3 regions of the Ancylobacter terrae genome follow, and region 1 is predicted to be linked to each of the others. Evidence: riboswitches for the same ligand, from Rfam matches in the RefSeq annotation. Region 1 holds a riboswitch; each other region holds the start of a gene.

Evidence for each region. Region 1 has a riboswitch for cobalamin ahead of ACEUEL_RS03165 (DUF1636 family protein). Riboswitches for the same ligand answer to the same signal wherever they lie in the genome.
Region 2: it holds a riboswitch for cobalamin, as region 1 does, so the genes downstream of both, metE (5-methyltetrahydropteroyltriglutamate--homocysteine S-methyltransferase) here and ACEUEL_RS03165 (DUF1636 family protein) in region 1, are expected to answer to the same signal.
Region 3: it holds a riboswitch for cobalamin, as region 1 does, so the genes downstream of both, ACEUEL_RS11290 (ribonucleoside-diphosphate reductase subunit alpha) here and ACEUEL_RS03165 (DUF1636 family protein) in region 1, are expected to answer to the same signal.

What each region holds. Positions count from the first base shown of each region.
Region 1 is NZ_JBJGXH010000001.1:668,506-673,029, forward strand. It holds gene ACEUEL_RS03150 (CbtA family protein) at 1-632, opposite strand, end outside; gene ACEUEL_RS03155 (CbtB domain-containing protein) at 649-843, opposite strand; cobalamin riboswitch at 876-1,086, opposite strand; gene ACEUEL_RS03160 (nucleoside/nucleotide kinase family protein) at 1,202-1,828, shown strand; cobalamin riboswitch at 1,887-2,108, shown strand; gene ACEUEL_RS03165 (DUF1636 family protein) at 2,226-2,684, shown strand; gene cobW (cobalamin biosynthesis protein CobW) at 2,681-3,745, shown strand; gene cobN (cobaltochelatase subunit CobN) at 4,143-4,524, shown strand, end outside.
Region 2 is NZ_JBJGXH010000001.1:2,352,275-2,356,798, reverse strand. It holds gene ACEUEL_RS11325 (molybdopterin guanine dinucleotide-containing S/N-oxide reductase) at 1-1,666, shown strand, start outside; gene ACEUEL_RS11320 (DUF1989 domain-containing protein) at 1,820-2,434, shown strand; partial or broken gene ACEUEL_RS11315 (hypothetical protein) at 2,516-2,629, shown strand; cobalamin riboswitch at 2,677-2,889, shown strand; partial or broken gene metE (5-methyltetrahydropteroyltriglutamate--homocysteine S-methyltransferase) at 3,001-4,524, shown strand, end outside.
Region 3 is NZ_JBJGXH010000001.1:2,342,661-2,347,184, reverse strand. It holds gene ACEUEL_RS11290 (ribonucleoside-diphosphate reductase subunit alpha) at 1-1,575, opposite strand, end outside; cobalamin riboswitch at 1,685-1,897, opposite strand; gene ACEUEL_RS11285 (aminotransferase) at 2,340-3,725, opposite strand; gene ACEUEL_RS11280 (ABC transporter ATP-binding protein) at 4,029-4,524, opposite strand, start outside.

The DNA of each region.
Region 1 (4,524 bases):
ACGAAGCTGTGGTACAGCCCTTCCGGGATCGGGCTTTCGAAGCTGTCCGGCTGCGGCGCGCCGATCACATGCGGCACCAGGATCAGCACGACGCCAAGCGCGGCGAACAGCGCCGAGCGCGGCAACACCATCAGCGCGATGCCGGCGGCGGTGGCGGCGGCCGTTCCCGCCCACCAGAGCTGGCGCGCCGCGAGATCGGCCGCCGGCATGGCCGGCAGTTCCGGCGGCAGGCCGAGATTGGGCGCCAGCGTGAAGGCGGCGAAGCCGGCGAGGCCCCAGAACAGGCCGTGGCGCCAGTCCCTGAGGCCGCCGGCGAGTTCGCTCGCGGCGACCAGCAGCAGCGCATAGCCGAAGCCGGTGAGTACCATGAAGATCACGGTGAGGCCGTTGCGCTCCAGCCCGTCGGCCGGGCTCCAGCCTTCGTCGCCATGGTCATGGGCGGGCGCGGCGGTGTCGTGGGTGGGGGCGGGCGCAGCGTCGTGCGTGTGCGGCGCGGCTTCCCCGGCGGCCTCGTAGGTTTCGGCCTGGAGGATCAGAGGCACCGCGGCGACGAGGTGGATGCCGGCGACGACGACGCCCGAGCCAATACCGGCCAGCGCCGCCACGAACAGGATCGTGCGGAACAGAGACATCGATCTTCCCCGCGGCTCAGTGGCAGGGGAAGGCGGTGGCGTGGCGCACGTCGTGCGAGGCGTTGTGCACGGCCTCGATGTGGGAGAAGCCGACGCCGCCGAGCACGACGACGCCCAGCAGGGCGGCGAAGGTGACGGGCAGGACGCGGGCGGCGAGGCTCGCCGTCGCGGCGGCGGTGCCGAGCGGGCGGTGCGAATCGTGGGTCGTCATCGTCATCTCTCCCGGCCCTCCACCCGAGGGCCGCTGGGGTTACGTCGCCGGCCGGTCTCCTGGCTCGCGGGTCGCGGCCGTCCTTCCGCCTTCCCGGCCCGGGGGCCAGTGGCATTGCCGGAAGAAAGGCTCGCCGCTCACAGTTGCGGGGGCAGCCGTGGATTGGCGAGGATCGCCCTCGCCCACCACGTTCCCGTCTTGCGTCCCGTGCGCATCACGGGAACCGACGACTGCGCCGACTATAGACGCGGGCCGGCCCGGCGCAATGGCCCCGCCCTGCGCCGACATCCTCCTTTCAGACGGGGAGGGCGCGCGATGCCGGCTTGCCGGGCGGGCCGATCCGCATTTCAGTGAGCGCATGACCCAGCCGCGCCGCCTGCCCGATGCCGATGCCCTCGCCGCCCTGTTGCTCGGGCGACCGCCGGCGTCGCGCACCCTCGTCGCCATCGCCGGTGCGCCGGGCTCGGGCAAGTCGACGCTGGCCGAGGCGCTCGCCGCGCGCCTGCCCGACGCCGCCGTGCTGCCGATGGACGGCTACCATCTCGACGACGGCGTGCTGGCGGGGCGGGGCCTGCTGGCGCGCAAGGGCGCGCCGGAGACCTTCGACGTCGGCGGCCTCGCGCACATGATCGCGCGGCTCCGGGCGAATGAGGAGGCCGAGATCGCCGTGCCGGTGTTCGACCGGGAGATCGAGATCGCCCGCGCCGGGGCACGGCTGATCCCGCGTTCGGTGCGCACCCTCGTGGTCGAGGGCAACTACCTGCTGCTCGACGAGGCGCCGTGGGCGGAGCTGCGCGCGCGGTTCGACCTGACGGTGATGGTCGAGGTCGCCGAGCCCGAGCTGCGGCGCCGGCTCATCGCCCGCTGGCGCGGCCTCGCCCTGCCGGAGGACGAGGTGGTCCGCAAGGTCGAGGGCAACGACCTGCCGAACGGCCGCCGCCTGCGCGAGCGCAGCGCGCCGGCCGATGTCGTGATCGCGGGGTGAGGGCGCCCCCCGCTGCCTCGTCCGCCCGTCGCATTGACATCGCGCGCCGGCGCGTCCTTAAGTGCGGGCGACCGGCGGTCCCGTCCTCGCGAGGGGAGGGGCCAAGAGGGAATGCGGTGCGGGCTGGCCTTCGTCATGAAGGACGCCCAATTCCGCGGCTGCCCCCGCAACTGTAAGCGGCGAGCCTTTCTCCCGAAAAGCCACTGGCGATGATGCCGGGAAGGCGGGAGGCAGGCGGCGACCCGCGAGCCAGGAGACCTGCCGTCGGTCCGGTCGCGCGTCGGGCGGGGTGCCCTTGATGCGCGCATGGGACCGGCGGACAGCGATGTCGCGCCGCTCTCGCGCGGGCCTGTCCCGCGACCGCCGTGCCCCGTCCGGATGCGATGAGCGGAGCGCGGTGTTGAGCGAAGGTCCAGCCGACACGACCCTGCCGGAGGCGGACAGCGAGGGTGCGAGCGCGCCGGCTATGCCGTGCGGCCTCGCCAGCCCGACCGTGCTGATGGTCTGCACCAGCTGCCGGCGCCCAGGCGACGACGACGCCCTGCCGCGCCCGGGCGAGGACTTCACCCGCGCCGTCCGCACGGCGGCGGAAGGCTCGACCGTCACGGTCAAGGGCATACGCTGCCTCGGCAATTGCTCGCGCGGCCTCTCCGCCGCGCTGACCCGCGAGGGCGGCTGGACCTATGTGTTCGGCGGGCTCGATCCCGACCGCGATGCGCGCGCCCTCGTCACCGGCGCGGAACTCTACGCCGCCGCCGGCGACGGCTTCATGCCCTGGCGCGGCCGCCCCGACATCCTCAAGCGCGGCGTCGTCGCCCGCATTCCCCCGCTCGATTTCCCCGGAGAACCCGAATGAGCGCCGATCTCTCGCGCGTGGAACTTGCACGCGTGCCCTGCACCATCGTCACCGGCTTCCTCGGCTCGGGCAAGACGACGCTGATCCGCCACGCGCTCGCCAACGCCAAGGGCAAGCGCCTCGCGGTGATCGTCAACGAGTTCGGCGATGTCGGCATCGACGGCGACATCCTGAAGGGCTGCGGCATCGAGACCTGCCCGGAGGAGAACATCGTCGAATTGGCCAATGGCTGCATCTGCTGCACCGTGGCCGACGATTTCGTGCCGGCGCTCGACGCCATCCTGTCGCGCACGCCGAAGGTCGACCACATCCTGATCGAGACCTCCGGCCTCGCGCTGCCGAAGCCGCTGGTGCAGGCGTTCCACTGGCCGGCGATCCGAAGCCGCGTCACGGTGGACGGCGTCGTCGCGGTGGTGGACGGCGAGGCGTTGGCCTCGGGCCGCGTCGCGCACGACCACGACGCGCTGGCCGCGCAGCGGGCCGGGGATGCCTCGCTCGACCATGACGACCCGATCGAGGAGGTGTTCGACGACCAGATCGCCTGCGCCGACCTCGTCGTTCTCACCAAGGCCGACCTGATCGACGCCGCCGGCGCCGCGCGCGCCCGGGCCGCGCTCGATGCCGAGCTGCCGAAGGGCGTGCGCGTGGTCAGCGCGACCGGGGGAGAGCTCGATCCGGCGGTGCTGCTGGGGCTCGGGGTCGGCACCGAGGACGACATCGCCAACCGCCGCACCCATCACGACGACGAGGCCGAGCACGACCATGACGATTTCGACAGCGTCGTGCTCGACGTGCCGGAGATCGCCGATCCGGCCGAGCTCGCGGTGCGCATCGCCCGCGCGGCGGAGGCGGTGAATGTGCTGCGGGTGAAGGGCTTCGTGCCGGTCGCCGGCAAGGCGCTGCGGCTGCTGGTGCAGGCGGTGGGGCCGCGGGTGACGCACCAGTATGACCGCGCGTGGGGTGCCGAGCCGCGCGCCGGGCGGCTGGTGGTGATCGGGCTGAAGGGATTCGACCGGGCGCGGGTCGAGCGGGAGCTGGCGGGCGCGCGCGCGGCGGCGTGAGGGGCTGGCGAACTCGCGGAGGTCCCGCGTCCTTCTCGCGGTCATCCCGGACGGCCGAAGCGCCGATCCGGGATCGTCGGGGAGGTTCGCCTTGCGGACGATCCCGGCTGTTCGTTCGGCTTCAGCCGGGATGACCGCGGCGGGCGCCGCCGCCGGGATGCCCGCGCGGGGCGCGTCGACTGGCGGTGTCCCGGCCGGTGTCATATCGACCGGCGTCAGGGCCGGGCAGGTTTCGACGGAGACCGGCAGAGGTCGGTTGTCCGTCATAGCCGGCCTTGTCCCGGCCATCCACGTCTCCTCTAATCGCATGTCACGTCTCTACTCTTCGCCTGTGACGCGGCGCGGGGGCCCGGCACCGAGCCGGTCATGACGAACACGGAACGGATCACCGGGCGCGATGCACCTGCTGACAACCACATCCGCCAGCCTCGACGACCTCGTCGAGCCGGTCGATCTCGGCCAGACGCCGGGCGAGATGGTGGTCGCCTCCTTCACCGACAGCGACCTCGCCGCGCTGGCGGCCGCGTGGGAGGCCGGCGACCGGGAGGCGAGGGTGCCCGATCCGAGGGTGGCGGAAGCCGGAGCCGGCGCGGCACCGAGCCTCCGGCTCGCCCATCTGCGCGACTTGCGCCACCCGATGTCGGCGGATCTGTGGATCGACAAGGTCGCGGTGCGGGCGCGCATCGTCGTCCTGCGCCTGCTCGGCGGGCTCGACTGGTGGCGCTACGGCGCCGAGCGGCTGGCGGGCGAGGCGCGCGCGCGCGGCATCGCGCTGGCGC
Region 2 (4,524 bases), 1.7 Mb from region 1:
GGGCGTGCGGTTCGTCTCGATCAGTCCCTCGCGTGCCGACATGCCGGAGGAACTCGGCGCCGAATGGCTGCCGATACGGCCGGGTTCCGACACCGCGCTCATCCTCGCCCTCGCGCACACGCTCATCGAGACGGGGCGGGCCGACCTTGCCTTCCTGCACAGGTACACGGTCGGCTATGAGAGGTTCCGCGACTATGTGCTGGGCGTCGAGGACGGCACGCCGAAATGTGCCCGCTGGGCCGCGCCGCTGACCGGCATCGCCGAGGACGCGATCCGCGACCTCGCCGCCCGCATGGCGTCCTCGCGCACCATGATCACCGCGACATGGTCGCTCCAGCGCGCCGACCATGGCGAGCAGCCCTACTGGGCGATTGTCGCGCTCGCCGCCATGCTGGGACAGATCGGGCTTCCTGGCGGCGGCTTCGGCTTCGGCTACGGATCGATCAACGGCATGGGCGTGCCGCGCCGGCCCGTTTCCGCCCCGGCCATGGAGTCGGGCCGCAACCCGCTGGGACTGGCCATTCCCGTCGCGCGCATGGCCGACCTGCTGCTGGAGCCCGGCCGCACCATCCCGTTCAACGGGAGCAGCGTCACCTTCCCGGACATCCGCTTCGTCTACTGGTGCGGGGGCAACCCGTTCCACCACCATCAGGACCTCAACCGCCTGATACGGGCGTGGCAGCGGCCGCGCACCATCGTCGTGCAGGACATCTGGTGGACGGCGACCGCCCGCCACGCCGACATCGTGCTGCCGGCCACGACGAGCTTCGAGCGCGACGATATCGGCGCCTCCCCACGCGACCGCTTTCTCGTCGCGATGCCCCAACTCGTGCCGCCGCAATTCGCCGCCCGCAACGACTACGACATCTTCAGCGATCTCGCGGCCCGCATGGGTGTCGAGGCCGCCTACACGGAGGGGCGCGATATCGCGGGATGGGTGCGGCACGCCTATGAGCGCTGTCGCGAGCGGGCCCTCGCCCAGGATGTCGACCTGCCGCTCTTTGACGCTTTCTGGGAGAGGGGCTTCGCCGAGATCCCGCCGCCGGAAAAGGCCTTCACGCTGTTCGAGAGCTTTCGCAACGATCCCGACCGGTTCAGGCTGGCAACGCCGTCGGGCCGCATCGAGATCTTCAGCGAGGCCATCGCCCGCTTCGGTTATGCCGATTGCCCCGGTCACCCCGTCTGGCTGCCGCCGAAGGAATGGCTCGGCGCGACCGGAGCCGGCGCCTATCCGCTTCATCTGCTGTCCGGACAGCCGGCGACACGGCTTCACAGCCAGCTCGACAACGCGCAGGTCAGCCGGCTGTCGAAGATCGCCGGCCACGAGCCGATCCTGATGAATATCGAGGACGCCCGCGCCCGCAACATCCGCGACGGTGACGTCGTCCGGGTGTTCAACGGGCGAGGGGCCTGCCTTGCCGGCGCGGTGACCACGCCCGACCTGCTGCCGGGGGTCGCGCATCTGGCGACGGGCGCCTGGTATCTGGCCGATGAGGCGGGTGCCTCGGGGGCGCTCGAACTGAACGGAAATCCGAACGTCCTCACCCGGGACGAAGGTACCTCCGCGCTCGGCCAGGGGCCTTCCGCGCAGTCTCTGCTGGTCGAGGTCGAACTCTACCGGGCGGGAGGAGAGCCGCCGGCAGCGCCCCCTGTCGGAAGGGACTGAGGCCGCCGGCATTGCCCCACTTGGATAGTCCAGATGGCGCAGCTGCATGCCGGCATCGTATCAATTCGTAATAGTAAACTCAGATCAAATGAATGGATTCGAATTGAGCGGTGGGTCCTCGTGGCCGCGACGCAAAATCCCAAGGAGCTTGCAATGAGCGACGTGACGATCGAGCCCGTGGCCAATCTCCAGACCATCCCCGCGCGGCGGGGCGCGTCGGCCTATGTCTCCCGGGGCGCTTGCGTGCGCGTCATCAACACGCACGGCAAGCAGGTGGTCGACACCTGGGCCTTCAACGCTGTCGACATCGAAGAACATCTGTCGATGGAGCACAGCCGGGCGTCGCTGCTGCGGATCATCCCGAAAGTCGGCGACACGCTGGTCAGCAATCGCCGCAATCCGATGCTGAGCGTCGTGGAGGACACCACGCCCGGCATCCACGACCTGCTGATCGCCGCCTGCGACGAGCACCGTTACCGGCAGCTCGGGGCCGTCGGGCACCATGACAGTTGCACGGACAATCTCAGGGACGAACTGGCGAAGCGGGGCGTTTCGGGACGCGGCACCCCGAGCCCGCTCAACCTGTTCATGAACGTGCCCGTCCATGCGGACGGCCGTCTTTCGTTCCAGCCTCCGGTCAGCCAGGCAGGCCAGTACGTCACGCTGCGTGCCGAGATGGACCTGATCGTCGTGTTCTCGGCCTGCCCGCAGGACATGATTCCGGTCAACGACATGCGGCCGACGGACGCCCACTTCGTCGTCATCTGAGGGCCCGGAACAGGGATCATCGCGAGGCGTGAGCTGCCCTCGCTGAAGGCCGCCCGCGCCTTCTAGGCCACGACGCGCCATCTCAGCTTCCGCCGGGCCGCCGGCGAACTGTGCGTGACGGTGACGGTGGTGAGCCACCAGATCAGGCATCTGGAAGCCCCCGCGCGAGGAACCGCCAGATGGCACGTCATATGACGACATAAACATGTCTTTATGTCAGTTGACCTGTCGCCTCCATAGGGGCATCCTGCGCGGGTCATGGTTCTGCGGCGTTCTTGGCGCCGCAGCTAAGAGGGAAGTCGGTGAGTCTTTCGGGACAATGCCGGCGCTGCCCCCGCAACTGTAAGCGGCGAGCCTGTCGTCCATTCCGCGTCACTGGAACGAAAGTTCCGGGAAGGCCGGGCGAGAGGCGGTGACCCGCGAGCCAGGAGACCTGCCCTGACAGCATAATCGTCCCTGGGCGGGGTGTCCCGGTGGTGCGTTCGCGCGTCCACCGGTGCCGTGCGCCCGTGGCCGCGCCTCGCGTCCGCTCGGCCTTTGCCCCCAATCCTGATTGGGGTTAGCCGATGAACTGTCCTTCTTCCGCCGGCACGGTGCCGGTTTCCACCCTCGGCACGCCGCGCATCGGTCCGTGCCGCGAGCTGAAAAGCGCGCTCGAAAGCTACTGGTCCGGCAAGAGCGATGCGCCGGCGCTGCTGGAGGTGGGCGCGCGCCTGCGCGCCGCCAACTGGGCACGGCAGAAGGCGCTGGGCGTCACCAACATCCCCTCCAACGACTTCTCGCTCTACGACCACGTGCTCGATACGGCGGTGATGGTGGGGGCGATTCCGCCGGCCTATGGCTGGACCGGCGGGCCGGTGCCGCTCGACACCTATTTCGCCATGGCGCGCGGGGCGCAGGGTGATGAAGCCGTATGTGTCCATGGTCATTCGCACGGCCGTGAGCATGGCGTCCCGGCGCTGGAAATGACCAAATGGTTCGACACCAACTATCACTACATGGTGCCGGAATTCGCGCCGGGACAGCGCTTCGCGCTCACCTCCGCCAAGCCGGTCGAGGAGTACCGCGAGGCGAAGGCGCTGGGCTATGAAACGCGCCCCGTTCTGCTCGGCCCCGTGACTTTCCTCACGCTCGGCAAGGCGACGGAGCCGGGGCTCGACCCGCTCTCGCTGCTCGGCGATCTGCTGCCGGTCTATGTCGAGGTGCTGCGCCGGCTCTCCGCCTCGGGAGCGGACTGGGTGCAGATCGATGAGCCCTGTCTCGTCACGGACCTTGATGACGCCGCCCGCGCCGCATTACGCGAGGCCTATGGCTTCTTCGCCCATGCACTGCCCCGGCTGAAAATCATGCTCACCCCCTATTTCGGCCGGCTGGGCGACAATCTCGACACCGCGCTTTCCCTGCCGGTCGCCGGGCTGCATCTCGATCTGGTGCGAGGCGCCGGGCAACTGCGCGAGGTGGCGGACAAGGCGAGGGCGGGGCTCGTTCTTTCCTTCGGCGTCATCGACGGGCGCAATGTCTGGCGCGCCAACCTGCCGAAGCTGCTCGACACGCTCGAACCCTTCGTGCGCAAGCGCGGCACCGACCATGTCGAGATCGCCCCGTCCTGCTCGCTGCTGCATGTGCCGATCGACCTCGAGCCGGAGACGGGGCTCGATCCGGATGTGAAGAGCTGGCTCGCCTTCGCCGTGCAGAAGATGGACGAACTCGTCACGCTGGGCACCGCGCTCGCGGGCGGGCGGGAGGTGGTGCTCGGCAAGCTCGCCGCCTCGGCCAGAGCCGCCGAGGCCCGCAAGACCTCGACCAAGGTGCACGATAGCGCCGTCGCCGCACGCCTGTCGGCCGTCACGCCCGAGGATGCGCGCCGCGCCAGCCCCTTCACCCATCGCGCCGAACGGCAGCGTGCCCGCCTCGGCTTGCCGCTCTACCCCACCACGACCATAGGCTCCTTCCCGCAGACGCCGGAGGTGCGCAAGGCGCGCGCCGCCCATGGCAAGGGTGAACTAAGCGATGCGGCGTATGAGGCGTTCCTGAAGCAGGAAACCGCCCGCACCATTCGCTGGCAGGAGGAGATCGGGCTCGATGTGCTC
Region 3 (4,524 bases), 1.7 Mb from region 1:
GGCCTCGTAGGCGACCCTGAACGCCGGCCCGGAGAGATCATGCAGGTCCGGCGTCTCGTCGGGCGAGAACAGTGTCCAGTGCCCGTCGGCCTCCACACGCTGCATAAACAGGTCCGGCACCCAGTTGCAGGTGTTCATGTCGTGGGTGCGCCGGCGGTCGTCGCCGGTGTTCTTGCGCAGGTCGAGGAACTCTTCGATGTCGATGTGCCAGGTTTCCAGATAGGCGCAGACCGCGCCCTTGCGCTTGCCGCCCTGGTTGACCGCGATGGCCGTGTCGTTGGCGACTTTCAGGAACGGCACCACGCCCTGGCTCTCGCCGTTGGTGCCCTTGATGTGGGCGCCGAGGCCACGCACCCGCGTCCAGTCATTGCCGAGGCCGCCGGCATATTTGGAGAGCAGCGCGTTGTCCTTGATCGACTTGAAGATGTTGTCGAGATCGTCGGACACGGTGGTCAGGAAGCAGGAGGCGAGCTGCGCGCGCGGCGTGCCGGAATTGAACAGGGTCGGCGTCGAGGCCATGAAGTCGAAGGACGACAGCAGCCGGTAGAACTCGATGGCGCGGCCCTCGCGGTCGACCTCGCGCAGGGCGAGACCCATGGCGACGCGCATGAAGAAGGCCTGCGGCAGCTCGAAGCGGGTGCCGCGCGCGTGCAGGAAATAGCGGTCATACAGCGTCTGCAGGCCGAGATAGTCGAATTGCAGGTCGCGCTCGGGCAGCAGGGCGCTGGCGAGCCGGGCGAGATCGAAACGGGCGAGTTCGGGGTCGACGAGCTCCTCGGCGATGCCGCGCGTGATGTAAGCGCGGAAATACTCGCCGTAACGCTCGGCCATTTCGGACTGCGTCGCCTGATCCGGCGTGCCGGCGAGGAAGCTCAGCGCCTCGCGGCGTAATTTGTCGAGCAGCAGCCGGGCGGACACCTTGGCGTAGTTCGGCTCGCGCTCGATCAGCGTGCGGGCGGCGAGGATGGGGGCGAGCGCGAGCTCGTCCTCGCTGATGCCGTCATAGAGATTGCGGCGTGTCTCGGCGAGAATGGCGTCGCTCGAGACCTCGGCGAGGCCGGCGGTGGCCTCGCCGATGACGGCGGCGAGCCGCGCCTCGTCGAGCGGCAGCAGCGTGCCACTCGCCAGTCGCAGGCGCAGCGCGGTGGTGGCCGGCGCCGTCGCCGCGCCGGCTCGGGTCGCCGCGCGTTCGCGGGCACGCTCTTCCCGGTAGAGCACATAGGCGCGGGCGACCTTGTGGTGTTCGCCGCGCATCAGGGCGAGTTCCACCTGGTCCTGCACGTCCTCGATGTGGAAGGTCCGGCCCGCATCGGCGCGGCGGGTGAGACCGGAGACGATCTGCGCGGTGAGGTCCGCGACGATGTCGTGCACGCGGCGCGAGGCCGCGGCGGACGAACCCTCGACGGCGAGAAAGGCCTTGGTGAGCGCGATCGCGATCTTCGCGGGGTCAAAGGGCGTCACCGCGCCATTGCGGCGGATGAGCTGGTAGCCCGGCGTGCTGGCCGGGCCCGCCCCGACCGAGGCGGGAAGAAAAGGCGGTTCGACGACCGGCGCGGTATCGTGAAGGAGAGACATCGGCAAACCCCAATCAGCATTGGGGGCAAAGGCCGAGCGACGCATCGGCGCCACCGACGGCATAGCACCGGCGGACGCGCGAACGCACCACCGGGACACCCCGCCCAGGGACGATTATTCTGTCAGGGCAGGTCTCCTGGCTCGCGGGTCACCACCTCTCGCCCGGCCTTCCCGGAACTCTCGTTCCAGTGACGCGGAATGGACGACAGGCTCGCCGCTTACAGTTGCGGGGGCAGCGCCGGCATTGCCATACACGGCTCACCAGCTTCCCTCTTAGCTCTCTCATCTTGCGATTCGAGAGACCGTGACCACTATATTTAGGGTCCATGCCTGGGCGGTCGTCAAGATCTGGATTGAGGCGGAGGCGCCTTGTCCTCGTCCGTGTGGCGAATGGGCCAGATCATGGTATCGGGAGGCTCCCTCCCAATGTGGAGTTCGCATCCTAAAAGCCACTGCCAAGGTTTAAGACATTGCCGATACTCGCGGCAGTGGCGCCGGCCTTGTCCGGCTCGATGAAGCCCATGGGGTGGCGTGCGCTGTTGTAGAAGGCCTCGGCCTCCCACTGCCTCCAACAGGAAGAGGCGCGGCGGCTTTAGGTTGATCTTTTTGGTATAAGCTTCAGCTCGTCTTCGCTCACTTTGCGATCAAGCCTCGACTGACAAAGGGCCGGGGGCAGGGGATGCGCATCACACGCGTCGCGCTTTCACCGCCGCCGGCGCGACATGGCTTCTCGACGTCGCCGTCCAGCGTGGAAGCTGCCGGGCTCAGGATGAGCGGCCCAGCTGCCGCTCAAGCTGATGCAGGCTCGTCTCGCAGCGCTCGGCGATCTCATCGACATCGTTCTCGGTGACAATGAGCGGCGGGGAGAAGCCCAGCACGTCGCCCATGCAGCGCGCGACGAGGCCATTGCCATAGGCGATGCGGTCGAACGCCATGCCGACCTGCAGGTGCGGATCGAAGGGGGTGCGGCTCGCCTTGTCGGCCACCAGCTCTATGCCCAGCATGAGACCCGCGCCACGCACCTGCCCGACGATGGGCGAGGCGCGGCCGATCCGCTCGAAATGGCCGCGAAGGCGCGCGCCCATCGCCCTCACATGCTCCACGACGTTCATTTCCTCATAAATGGCGAGGGCTTCGAGCGCGACCGCCACGCCCACGGGATGGCCTGAATTGGTGAAGCCATGGCCGAAATTGCCGCCGGCCTTGTTGAACTCCTTCACCGCCTCATAGATGTCCGGCGCCAGGACCACGGCGGAGATGGGGAAATAGGCGGAGGACAGGCCCTTGGCGAGCGCCATCATGTCCGGGCTCGCGCCGACCGTGTCCTTGCCGAACCATTCGCCCGTCCGTCCGAAGCCGCAGACGATCTCGTCGTCGAGAAAGAGGATGTCGTACTTCTTCAGGATCTGCTGGATCCGCGGGAAATAGCCGGCGGGCGGCAGGATGATGCCGCCGCCGGCATTGATCGGTTCGGCAATGAAGGCGGCGATGGAATCGGGTCCCTCGCGCAGGATGAGGGCCTCCAGCTCGCGCGCCAGCCGCTCGACGAAGGCCGCCTCGTCCTCGCCCTCCAGCATGCCGCGATAGGCGTCGGGGCACAGCGTGTGCAGGAAGCCCGGCAGCGGCAGGCCGAACTCACGATGCATGAAGCCGAGGCCGCACATGGAGGCCGCCGCGATGGTGGAGCCGTGGAAGGCCCGGTCGCGCGCGATCACCTTGCGCTTGGTCGGCTTGCCCCGCACCGTGTGGTAGACCCAGGCGAGCTTCACCATGGTCTCGTTCGCCTCCGAGCCGGAGGTGGCGAAATAAGCCTTGCCGCCGGTCATGCCGGTGAGGTCGACCAGCTTCTCGGCTAGCTCCGTCGCCCCCGGCAGGGTGCGCTGGAAGAAGGTGTGGTAGAAACCGAGCTCGGCATATTGCCGGCTTGCCGCGGCGGCGAGGCGCTCATTGGCGAAGCCCAGCGAAGCGCACCAGAGCCCGGCCATCGCGTCGATATAGGGTTTGCCGTCGGCGTCGTAGATGCGGATGCCCTCGCCGCGCGTGACCACGATCGGCCCGTGTTCCTCCATCTGCCGCGGATTGGTCTGCGAGTGCAGGTGGAAGGCGATGTCGCGCCCCTCGAGCGAGTTCGTCATCACGGGCTGGTTCATGGCTCACCTGTCGTGTGTTGATGGCGAATGGTCCGCTGCCGCGCGCGCAATCCGCAGCAGCTCGGGGCCACGCCTTTCGTGAAGAAGTCCGATTTCATCCTGCGTCGCGGGGCGATTTCGCTCGGCGACGCCGGACAAGGGCAGGATGGCTAAGGAGAGGTCGCGTCGTTCAACCGGCCGGCCGATACGGCTACCGTCGCTCCCCGGAGCGGAGCCGATCGCCATTTTCTCCAGAATGCCGCGAGGTTACGGCGGTGTCAATAATTATTCCGTCAAACGGACTTATTAGATGTGGCCGCAGGATCATGGCGTGAGACGCGCCCCGCTTGCCTGATCGAAAACCATGACATCGCTCGCGGGAATCTCCGCACGGACGGCTTCGCCTGGCTGGAGCCGGCAGAATCCGGGCTGCGCCGCGATCAGGGAGCCACCGTCCCAGTCGATGACGATGTGGCTTGATGGCCCCACCGGCTGGACGAGCCGGACCGTGCCGGCGAACGTTCCGCTGCCGAGGCGCACATGCTCGGGCCGCACGCCGACTTCCACCGCCTGTCCCGCGGAAACGGCGAGGGCGGGAGGCAGCCCCAGCACCTGGCTGCCAAGCCGCACCGCCGGGCCGCCCGCATGGGCCTCGACCACGCCGGCGAGCAGCTCGATCTGCGGGTTGCCGATGAAGGAGGCGACATAGCGCGTGGCGGGGCGGGCATAGATCTCCTCCGGCGTGCCGAACTGTTCGACCCGGCCGCGATTCATCACGGCGATCCGGTCGGAGATCGACATGGCCTCTTCCTGGTCATGC